DNA from 3 places in the Polaromonas sp. P2_G11 genome. Region 1 is predicted to be linked to each of the others. Evidence: predicted binding sites of a transcription regulator. Region 1 holds the regulator's gene; each other region holds the start of a gene.

Region 1 (3,253 bases):
CTGGACTACGTTCTTGAAATCGACGTCCCCTTCGACGCCATCATCGAGCGCATGAGCGGACGCCGTTCGCACCCCGCCTCAGGCCGCACCTACCACGTCAAGTTCAATCCGCCCAAGGTTGAAGGCAAAGACGATGTGACCGGCGAGCCGCTGATCCAGCGCGATGACGACAAGGAAGAAACTGTCCGCAAGCGCCTGGAGGTTTACAGCGCCCAGACCCGTCCGCTGGTTGAGTACTACTCCAGCTGGGCAAAGTCAGAGCCTGAACTGGCCCCGAAATACCGTGCCATCAGCGGCATGGGCGGTGTTGACGAGATCACCGCCCGGGCATTTAAGGCGCTGGCGGGTTGAACCGGCCTAACGCGAGTCCACTTGCCCCAAAAAAGCCGTCAGCCCGACGGCTTTTTTTATTCCGGCTTCCGGACCTGGTGGACTGCAATTGCAAGCGCGGCTTCAACTCTCCGCCAGCAACTCGAGCATCATCGCTATCCTCGCCTTCACGGGACTCAGCCCCTGCGAATCAGAAAACAGATCCCCCGGTGTGGGCAAGACCCGGCCATTGAAGCATCTTGTCGCACGGACGACCCGAACCCCCGCAGACCGCGCGCGAAGCAAGGCCGCCTCCAGCGCGTGGTGCAAGGTGCCATTACCCGTGGCAGCAACCACCAGCCCCTGGACACCCTGTGCCAGCAACGCGTCCACGATCGCACCACTGGCGCCGGCATGGTTCATGACAATCTCAACGCGCGGCCACTGGAGCGGAATCATGGAATTCGCTATTATTTTTATAGCTGCTTGCGCCCGTTCCACATGGGTTTCCGGCCAATTTCTCACTAACCTGAGGAATCCTTCCTCCACATAGCCAATCGGCCCCGCATCACCGGAGTCAAAAGCGTCAACCCTGTAGGTATGCACTTTCTGCACGTCCAGCGCGCTGTGGATGGTTCCGGCACACACCGCGACAACACCCATTGCCCCAGCATGACGCGCCACCGCCATGGCATCCAGCATGTTCTGGGGGCCGTCAGGCACCAGCGCAGTCGCCGGCCGCATGGCACAGGCCAGCACCACAGGTTTATCGGGGCGGCACACCGCATGAAGGAAATACGCCGTTTCTTCCAGCGTGTCCGTGCCGTGCGTGATGACAATGCCCTGCACGTCCGGCTGGGCCAGAAAGTGATTGACCCGACTGGCCAGCCGCACCCATACATCGAAGCTCATGTCCTTGCTGTCGACCTGCGCGACCTGCTCGGTCATCAAGGGGCCGAACCTGGCCAAAGGCGGGACCGCCGCCACAAGTTGCTCAACGCCCACCTGGGCAGCGGTATAGCCGATGTTGTCCGACGCACTCGCAGCCTGCCCGGCAATCGTGCCGCCGGTGCCCAGAATCACAATATTTTGAGGATGCATAAAACGTAAACTTGCAATCTTTTAAAAACTGGATGAAAATACAGTTACTGGATATTAAAACAGCTACGGCAACGTTGCGTACCCAAAGCCAGCAGGCAATACGCAAGCGGGCTGAAGCAGTGATTCAAGGAGCAACAGTGATGAGCACACTCGATAACTTTTCGCATTTTCCCTCTGAGGCTCCCAAGCTCACTGCGCGCCAGCAGCAAATTCTGGAATTGATCCAGAGCGCCATCGCGCGCACGGGCGCCCCGCCCACCCGTGCTGAAATCGCCGCTGAGCTTGGCTTTCGCTCTGCCAATGCCGCCGAGGAGCACTTGCAGGCGCTGGCCCGCAAAGGCGTCATCGAGCTGGTCAGCGGGACCTCACGCGGCATACGTTTGCGCAATGACGCCCTTCGCAGCCTGAACGAATCCAGAATCAAACAGTTTTCCCTGCCGTTGCAAAGCCTGGCCCAACTCGCCCTACCTCTGGTGGGGCGGGTTGCTGCTGGCAGCCCGATTCTCGCGCAGGAACATGTCGAGCAAACCTATTATTTTGAAAGCAGCCTGTTTCAGCGCCAGCCCGACTACCTGCTCAAGGTCCGCGGCATGAGCATGCGGGACGCAGGCATCATGGATGGCGACCTGCTGGCCGTCAAGCAATCCAAGGAAGCCAAGAATGGTCAAATTGTCGTGGCCCGGCTGGGTGATGAAGTGACCGTCAAGCGCTTTCGTCGCAACAAGCACCTGATCGAACTTCTGCCCGAAAACCCGGACTTTAAAACCATTGTGGTCGAGCCCGGCGAGCCTTTCGAACTGGAAGGCCTGGCCGTCGGCCTCATTCGCAACACGATGCTGATGTAGGCAGCTCACCTGGCCACGCACCAGGTGGCGGGCGTTTGGCCGTTGTGATGGCCAACACCCTGGTGTCGGGGCCTTCCTGGCAATTTGCCAGTTTGCAATCCTGCCTGTGTAAACCTCTCTCATACAGGAGTTCATCATGGGAATCATCAGTTTTTCACATTCACCAATGTCGTCAGTCCTGCTGGCACCCGTGCAGGCATTGGTGTCATTGTTTTTGCCGGCGCAGGGTATGACTGGGGCAAGCCGTTTTTCCGCGCCAGCCGGCGCACAGCCCAGATCTCACCAGCTTGCGCTACCCTTTGCTTCCGGCGATTTCGCGGCAATGCGCGGCCCGTCTGCCCGCGCCACTGGTGCTCTTGCCGTCCAACGCTCTGTCAAGGCGTCCCGACCCAGCCGGCTGCGAGTTGTCCGTGAGTTTGACTCCAATGTCGGCCCAGCGTGCGCTGGCCGCATGGTGATATCCGGCCGCATGGCCGACGTCTGCGCGGAACTTGAGCGCATGAGCCAGCGAGAAACCTCTTTGAGATAACTGGTACGGCAAGCATCCCACCAGAAGTTCAGCCCGGGCCTATGTGCTTTGCGGCGCCGTCTGGTGCGTTTCCTTGAGATACAAAATCCCCAGTCGGAAGTGACCCCGGCGGCAAGGAAGAAAAATCTTGCAGGCACAATATCGGCATGAATATTGTGATCCTCGACGACTATCAGGACGCGGTGCGGAAATTGAACTGCGCAGCCAAGCTGGAGGCCTACCCTGCCAAGGTCTATACCAACACCGTTAAAGGCATCGGCCAGCTGTCCGTCCGCCTCAAGGATGCCGATGTCATCGTCCTGATCCGGGAGAGAACCCAGCTCAACCGGCAAGTTATTGAAAAGCTGCCCAAACTCAAGCTGATTGCCCAGACAGGCCGTGTCGGAAGCCATATAGATGTCGCGGCTTGCACAGAACGCGGCATCGCGGTTGCCGAGGGCATTGGGTCTCCTACGGCACCCGCGGAGCT
Region 2 (3,253 bases), on a different contig from region 1:
ATAGCTGCTTGCGCCCGTCCTGATTGGGCCGCAGCCCAAAACACACATAAAACCCCCAGGCAGGGCCTTGCGCTAGAAGCAGGCCCAGACCTGGTTGGCGAGTGTGAACAGGAAATCCGGCCGTGTGTAGAGGGCAAACACCCCCAGCGACGCGATGATCGCAAGCGTCCACAGGCCGATTCTTTTGGCCACGTCAGGCCCCTTGGGGCACGGCCGCGCGTGCAATCGGTGATTCACGAACCGGCAGGTTCACCAGCGCGGCAAACACGCCCAATGCAATCGCGATGTACCAGACGATGTCGTAGCTGCCCGTGCGGTCATATAAATAGCCGCCCAGCCAGACGCCCAGGAAGGAGCCGATCTGGTGGCTGAAGAAGATAAAGCCACCCAGCATCGACAAGTGCTGGATGCCGAAGATCTGCGCCACGACGGCATTGGTCGGCGGGATGGTCGACAGCCATAGCAGGCCCATCAGGCTGGCAAAGATGTAGACGCTCAAGGGGCTGAGCGGTGCCGCCAGGAACACGGCGATCACGATGGCGCGCGAGAGATAAATCGTCGCCAGGATCTTGCGCTTGGCAATTTTCTGGCCCAGCGAGCCCGCAATGTATGTGCCGAACACATTAAAGAGGCCGATCAGCGCCAGCGCGTAACTTGCGACTTGGGGCGACAGGCCCTTGTCCTTGAGGTAGCTGGGCATGTGGACGCCGATGAACACCACCTGGAAGCCGCAGACAAAGTAGCCCGCCATCAGCAATTGAAAGCTCGGGTACTTGAAAGCCTCGCGCAGCGCCTGAAGGATAGTCTGCTCGCGTTTGGCAGGCTGCCCGCCGGTGAAACCGCCTTCGCGCAGGCCCAATGCCAGCGGCGCAATCAGCAGCACGGCGCCGCTCAGCACCAGTAAAGCCTCTTTCCAGCCCAGGCTGCTGATCAGGAAACCTTCGGTCGGCACCATCAGGAACTGGCCGAATGAGCCCGCCGCCGCGGCCACGCCCATGGCCCACGAGCGTTTATCGGCCGAAATATTGCGCCCGATCACGCCATAAATCACGGCATACGTGGTTCCGGCCTGCGCGGCACCAATCAGCACGCCGGCTGTCAGGGTGAACAGGAAACCGGTGGGCGACAGCGCCATGCCCACCAGGCCCAGCCCGTACAGCAGGGCACCGCCCACGATCACGCGGAAGGCGCCAAAGCGGTCAGCCGCCATGCCGGCAAAAATGCCGAACACCCCCCAGGACAGGTTTTGCACCGCCAGCGCAAAGGCAAAAGTCTCGCGCGTCCAGCCCTGCGCCTGCGTGATGGGCTGCAGCCAGAGGCCAAAACCGTGGCGAATGCCCATGGACAGCGTGACGATGGTGGCGCCGCAGATCAGCACCTGCAGCATGGAGAGTTTTTTGGTTTCGGTGGTCATGGGCGAGTCGCCGCGAGTGGCGAAAAAAAGGAAAGGCCTGAGGCGGCCGGAAGGCTCTTTGCCGACTGTAACGAAAATGGCGGAACACTGCCCGGGCCGCACTTCGTTCCCTGTCTCAAATCAGGTTGGCTGTATATTTATACAGTGACTTTGCCGGCCCCGACTACAATTGCGGCAATTCTTTCATCTGCCATGGCTGACAAACTACCCACCGAATATTCCGAAGGCTCGATCCGCGTGCTCAAGGGCCTGGAGCCCGTCAAGCAACGGCCGGGCATGTATACGCGCACCGACAACCCCCTGCACATCATCCAGGAAGTGCTGGACAACTCCGCCGACGAGGCCCTGGCCGGCTACGGCAAGAAGATCAAGGTCACGCTGCACACCGACGGCTCGGTGAGCGTCGACGACGACGGCCGAGGCGTTCCTTTCGGCCTGCACCCTGAAGAAAAGGTACCGGTCATCGAGATCGTCTATACCCGGCTGCACGCGGGCGGCAAATTTGACAAAGGCAAGGGAGGCGCCTACAGCTTCTCGGGTGGCTTGCACGGCGTCGGCGTGAGCGTGACCAATGCACTGTCCAAGCGGCTGGAAGTCACCTCTTACCGTGAAGGCATGGTCGCCCACCTGGTGTTCTCGGGCGGTGACGTCATTGAAAAGCTGCACCTGCGCAAAAACGGCGATGGAGACCGCAAGACGGGTACCACCGTCCGCGCCTGGCCCGATTCCAAATACTTTGAATCGGCCGCGCTGCCCATGGCCGAGCTCACGCACCTGCTGCGCAGCAAGGCGGTGCTGATGCCCGGCGTCACGGTAACGCTGACCAACGAGAAAACCAAAGATACCCAAACCTGGCTCTACAAGGGCGGCCTGCGCGATTACCTGATGCAGACGCTAACCGGCGACCCGGTGATCCCGATGTTTGAGGGCGAAGGTTTTGCCGACGCTTCGCACGAGAGTTTTGCCGAAGGCGAGGGCGCGCAGTGGTGCGTGGCCTTCACCGAAGAGGGGCAGCCGGTGCGCGAAAGCTACGTCAACCTGATTCCCACCAGCGCCGGCGGCACGCACGAAAGCGGCCTGCGCGACGGCCTCTTCAATGCCGTCAAGAGCTTTGTCGACCTGCATTCGCTGCTGCCCAAGGGGGTCAAGCTCTTGCCGGAAGACGTTTTTGCCCGCGCCAGCTATGTCCTGAGCGCCAAGGTGCTCGATCCACAGTTCCAGGGCCAGATCAAGGAACGCCTCAATTCACGCGACGCGGTACGGCTGGTGTCCAGCTTTGTGCGGCCCACGCTGGAGCTTTGGCTTAACCAGCACGTCGATTACGGCCGCAAACTGGCCGAACTGGCCATCAAGGCCGCCCAAACCCGGCAGAAAGCCGGCCAGAAGGTCGAAAAACGCAAGGGCTCCGGTGTGGCCGTGCTGCCCGGCAAGCTGACCGACTGCGAAAGCCGGGATTTGGCGCACAACGAAGTCTTCCTGGTCGAGGGTGATTCGGCCGGCGGCAGCGCCAAGATGGGCCGCGACAAGGAAAGCCAGGCCATCCTGCCGCTGCGCGGCAAGGTGCTCAATACCTGGGAGGTCGAGCGCGACCGCCTGTTTGCCAACACCGAAATCCACGACATCGCGGTCGCCATCGGGGTCGACCCGCACGGCCCGAACGATACGCCGGACCTCTCTGGCCTGCGCTACGGCAAGGTTTGCATCCTGAGCGACGCCGATGTGGACGGCTCGCATATCCAGGTGCTGCTTTTGACCCTCTTTTTCCGCCACTTCCCCAAATTGATCGAATCAGGTAATGTCTATGTGGCCCGGCCGCCGCTGTACCGGGTGGATGCGCCG
Region 3 (3,253 bases), on a different contig from region 1:
ACAGGCCCGGCTCAGCGCTGCGGTTCTCGTGATCGGCCAGCAGCCATTCGGCAGCCTCCAGCCGCTGCGGCCCGGCCAGGCGTGTCAGCTTGCCCTGGTACACCGGGCTGTTGCCTACGGCTTGCAATTTCAGCGGTTCGGGCAGCAACCAGGCCGGGTACAAGGCTTCGGCCCGGGCTTCCGAAGAAGCATGTGGAGTGGTTTTTTTTAAGCCTTTTATGGCCCTGGCGCGCATTGGCTGTGCGCAAGCAGCTATTGATTTGATAGCACTTCGGGCACTCACCCAGCGCTGCATCAGCTCGGGCCGGTGGTCGGTGCAAGGTTGCCAGGCTTGCACATTGGCATCGCCCAGGCGGGCGCTGAGTCGCTCGACCAGCTCCACCACGCTGTCGCCCTGCCGGCGCGCTTCCATCAGCAGGCTGCCGGTGGCGGCGGCCGAGTCGGCCAGCAGCTCGGTGGCCAGCGACTGCAGCGTCAGGCTGTGCACCGGCGCCGGCAGCTTTTGCTGCGCCAGGTGCTCTGAGATGAGGCGTGCCACATGGCGCAGGTCTTGGGCGGGCTGGGCCGTGCGAATCTCGAGCTCGCCGGTCGGCGCCACATCGCGGCGTTTGTCCAGGTGCCAGATGATTTTCAGGGCGCAGAGCCCGCTCTGGCGCCCCAGCAGCCAGGCATGCAGGTGGACCAGCAGGCGCTCAACGCCCGCCATCAGCGCAGGCCCATGGGTGACAAGCGCGTTGAGCTCCAGTTTTTCTTCAAAGTGCTCGGGCAGCACTTGCCACTCGTAGTCGTCGGCTACGGTGCCGCGGGCGCGGTCCAGCGCCTCCAGCAGCTCGGCGCCAAAACGCCGCGCCACGCCGTCACGCGGCAGGCGCAGCAGGTCGTCCCAGCTGCGGCAGCCAATGCGCTCCAGCACACCCAGGTGCGGGCGCGCGGCCGTCAACGTGTGCATGGGCAGGTCGGCCACGCGTTTTTTCAACGCACCAGCCTGATCCTGCTGCAGCCGAAGCCGTCCGATTGCTATCAAAGATGTAGCACCTTGCGCACGTTCCATAAGGCCTGCAACCTGGTTTGATTCAAAAAATAGCTCGATTTTCTGCGCCAGCAGCTGCATCAGCCGCGCCAGCCCGCCAAACAGGCGCAGGCTGCCCGTTACGTCCATCAGCACCGCTTCATCGACCAGCGCCACGCGCGGCGTGAAGCCCAGCGCCAGGCTGGCCACCGCGCGCTGCAAAGCGGCGGCGTCCAGCACAGACGAGGCCGGTTGCGCCGCGTCAGTGGTGATCGAGATGCGCAATGCGATCCAGCAACGCATGGATGGGACTCCGGGGTGAGGTGACAGGAAGCGAAACCAGCGATGGCAGCAGGATGGGGGCAAGCTCTTCCCGCTTTTGCTCTTCCCGCTTTTGCCGGGCCCTGTCGCGGCTGGCCGCCAGCAAGGCCGACAGCCGGGCGGGCCGGGTATCGAGCAGCACCGGCGCGGCCAGCGGCGGGCCGCGGCGCTTGAGCACATGGACCAGCAGGTTGCCGCCCTCCCGCACAGTGCCTTCCAGCAGCAGGCGCAGCGGCGCGGGTGACGATTCGTGTTGGGCCCGCAGCGGCCGGAACACAAACAGCAGCTTGTGGTGCGCATGCGCGGCAATCTGCAGGCGGCGCAGGTGGGCGCTGCGCGCATCGGGCAGCCAGGCCAGCACGGCGGTCACGTCAGCGCACTGCAGCGCCTCTCGCGTGGCCCAGAGCAGCGAAGGCGCGTCACCTGGCTTGCCGTGAATGCTGATGAGCCGCCGCATGTCGATCTGGCGCGCGCCCAGTGCGGGGCCAAATGGCAGGTAAGGCGCGCCGACCAGCGCCGTCAGTTGCGCGCCAGGCTCCTCCGGAGTGGCGGGCTGGTTGAGGGCACGGGCCAAGCCAGGCGCCAGCAAACCCCATTCCTGCTGGCCCGCCTGCGGCAACAGCAGTTCAACCAGCGCGCCCTGGGGCCAGCCGCCTCCCGGCAAGACCAGGTCGAGCGCCGCATAACCTGTGGCCACCGTCTGCACACTCGCGCTGCCCAGTTCGCCGGCCCGCCAAACCTGGGCATTCAGGGCGTCGGCAAAGTCCGGCAAAGCGCTGGGCATTGCAGTGAGGGTGGGCATGGAAGGTGGTCCGGATCAAGTCGAATATACTGTATTTATGTACAGTATATGGCTGATTTGACGCCCCGCCAACCCGCTTGAAACCCGGGTACCCCAGTCGAGAATTATTCACCCCGGAGCCGCCGGGAAAACCGGCACCTCCCTGCAAATCAGGGTGCAGCGCGCTTGCCGGCGGTACCGCTGTTCTCGCGCGTCTAGAGTTTTGGCGGGGGTGGCCGGCCCACGTTGTGGGCGCCCGTGTTGGCCGCCTCCCAATACGCCTTGTCCAGCGTGCCGGGGTGGCTCTTGACCGGGGTGCCGACCGGCACATTGCCAGGGCGCTGAACGCCCTCTACCGAGTAGGTTTTCAGCTTGGGTTTCTCGGTACTGGAGGGGTTGAGCGCATGAAACTCGTGCGCCACCTTGGAAGGGTTGTCGGGAGACAGCTTCTGGCCACGGACACTGGCCAGCGTTTCAATGTGCGTCATGCACCGCGTCGTGTACGGGTCGGATGCCTCGCCGTACAGGTGGAACACGCCGTGCTGCTGGCGTTCGCTTGTCATCTGCTTGAGCTTCCAGAGCTCGAACACCGACACCTTTGCGCGCATCGCCTCTTTGGAGTCATAGCGGTATTCCCGCCCCTTCTTGACATCGCTTGCCAGGGCCGGACGCGCCAGGAAGCGGTCCCTGTGCTCCGTCGGTGTATGGCTGCCATAGGCCAAGTTCGAGTAAGGCTTGGACTCATCTATGCCCGTCAGCTTGTTCACGGCGCCAAACTTTGGCAAATCCGTACGGGGTGGGCCGCTGCCCATCCGGAAATCTTCGTAATGGCCCCACGAACCCCGTCCGTATTTGACGGTCATGTGTTCTGCCTGTTTTGGATCCGTCGTGTTTCTCCACGTCGAGAACTTGACCGGCACCACCGGCTGGTTTGCCAGGTAATAGGCGCTGGCAGCGGCGCCGGCACTCGCCAGGACCGGAAAGCCAAAGCGCGATAACACCCTTCCTGCTGCCATGGGGACCATCCTTGTGCCGCAGCGCGGCAATGTTGATGAGCTGGCCTTCCGGTAAAAACCGGCGACTGGATATTCAGTCTAGTCATGGCGCGCGGCTGGCGCCATCCCCTTTTTCAGGTGAAAAAT

The links. The regulator LexA, encoded in region 1, represses DNA repair genes until DNA is damaged. The targets are predictions, from matches to a motif close to ACTGTATNNNNATACAGT.
Region 2: a site for LexA is predicted at 1,543-1,560, ahead of AC1DWQ_RS19590 (DNA topoisomerase IV subunit B). Genes of this name have one in related genera too.
Region 3: a site for LexA is predicted at 2,161-2,178, ahead of imuA (translesion DNA synthesis-associated protein ImuA). Genes of this name have one in related genera too.

What each region holds. Positions count from the first base shown of each region.
Region 1 covers NZ_JBFUFE010000002.1:655,541-658,793, reverse strand. The annotation lists gene adk (adenylate kinase) at 1-351, shown strand, start outside; gene AC1DWQ_RS09685 (asparaginase) at 454-1,410, opposite strand; gene lexA (transcriptional repressor LexA) at 1,551-2,255, shown strand; gene AC1DWQ_RS09675 (hypothetical protein) at 2,392-2,784, shown strand; gene AC1DWQ_RS09670 (D-2-hydroxyacid dehydrogenase family protein) at 2,931-3,253, shown strand, end outside.
Region 2 covers NZ_JBFUFE010000005.1:465,685-468,937, reverse strand. The annotation lists gene AC1DWQ_RS19600 (SDR family oxidoreductase) at 1-2, opposite strand, end outside; gene AC1DWQ_RS19595 (MFS transporter) at 194-1,414, opposite strand; gene AC1DWQ_RS19590 (DNA topoisomerase IV subunit B) at 1,607-3,253, shown strand, end outside.
Region 3 covers NZ_JBFUFE010000007.1:75,129-78,381, forward strand. The annotation lists gene AC1DWQ_RS22780 (Y-family DNA polymerase) at 1-1,312, opposite strand, end outside; gene imuA (translesion DNA synthesis-associated protein ImuA) at 1,272-2,132, opposite strand; gene AC1DWQ_RS22790 (hypothetical protein) at 2,327-3,127, opposite strand.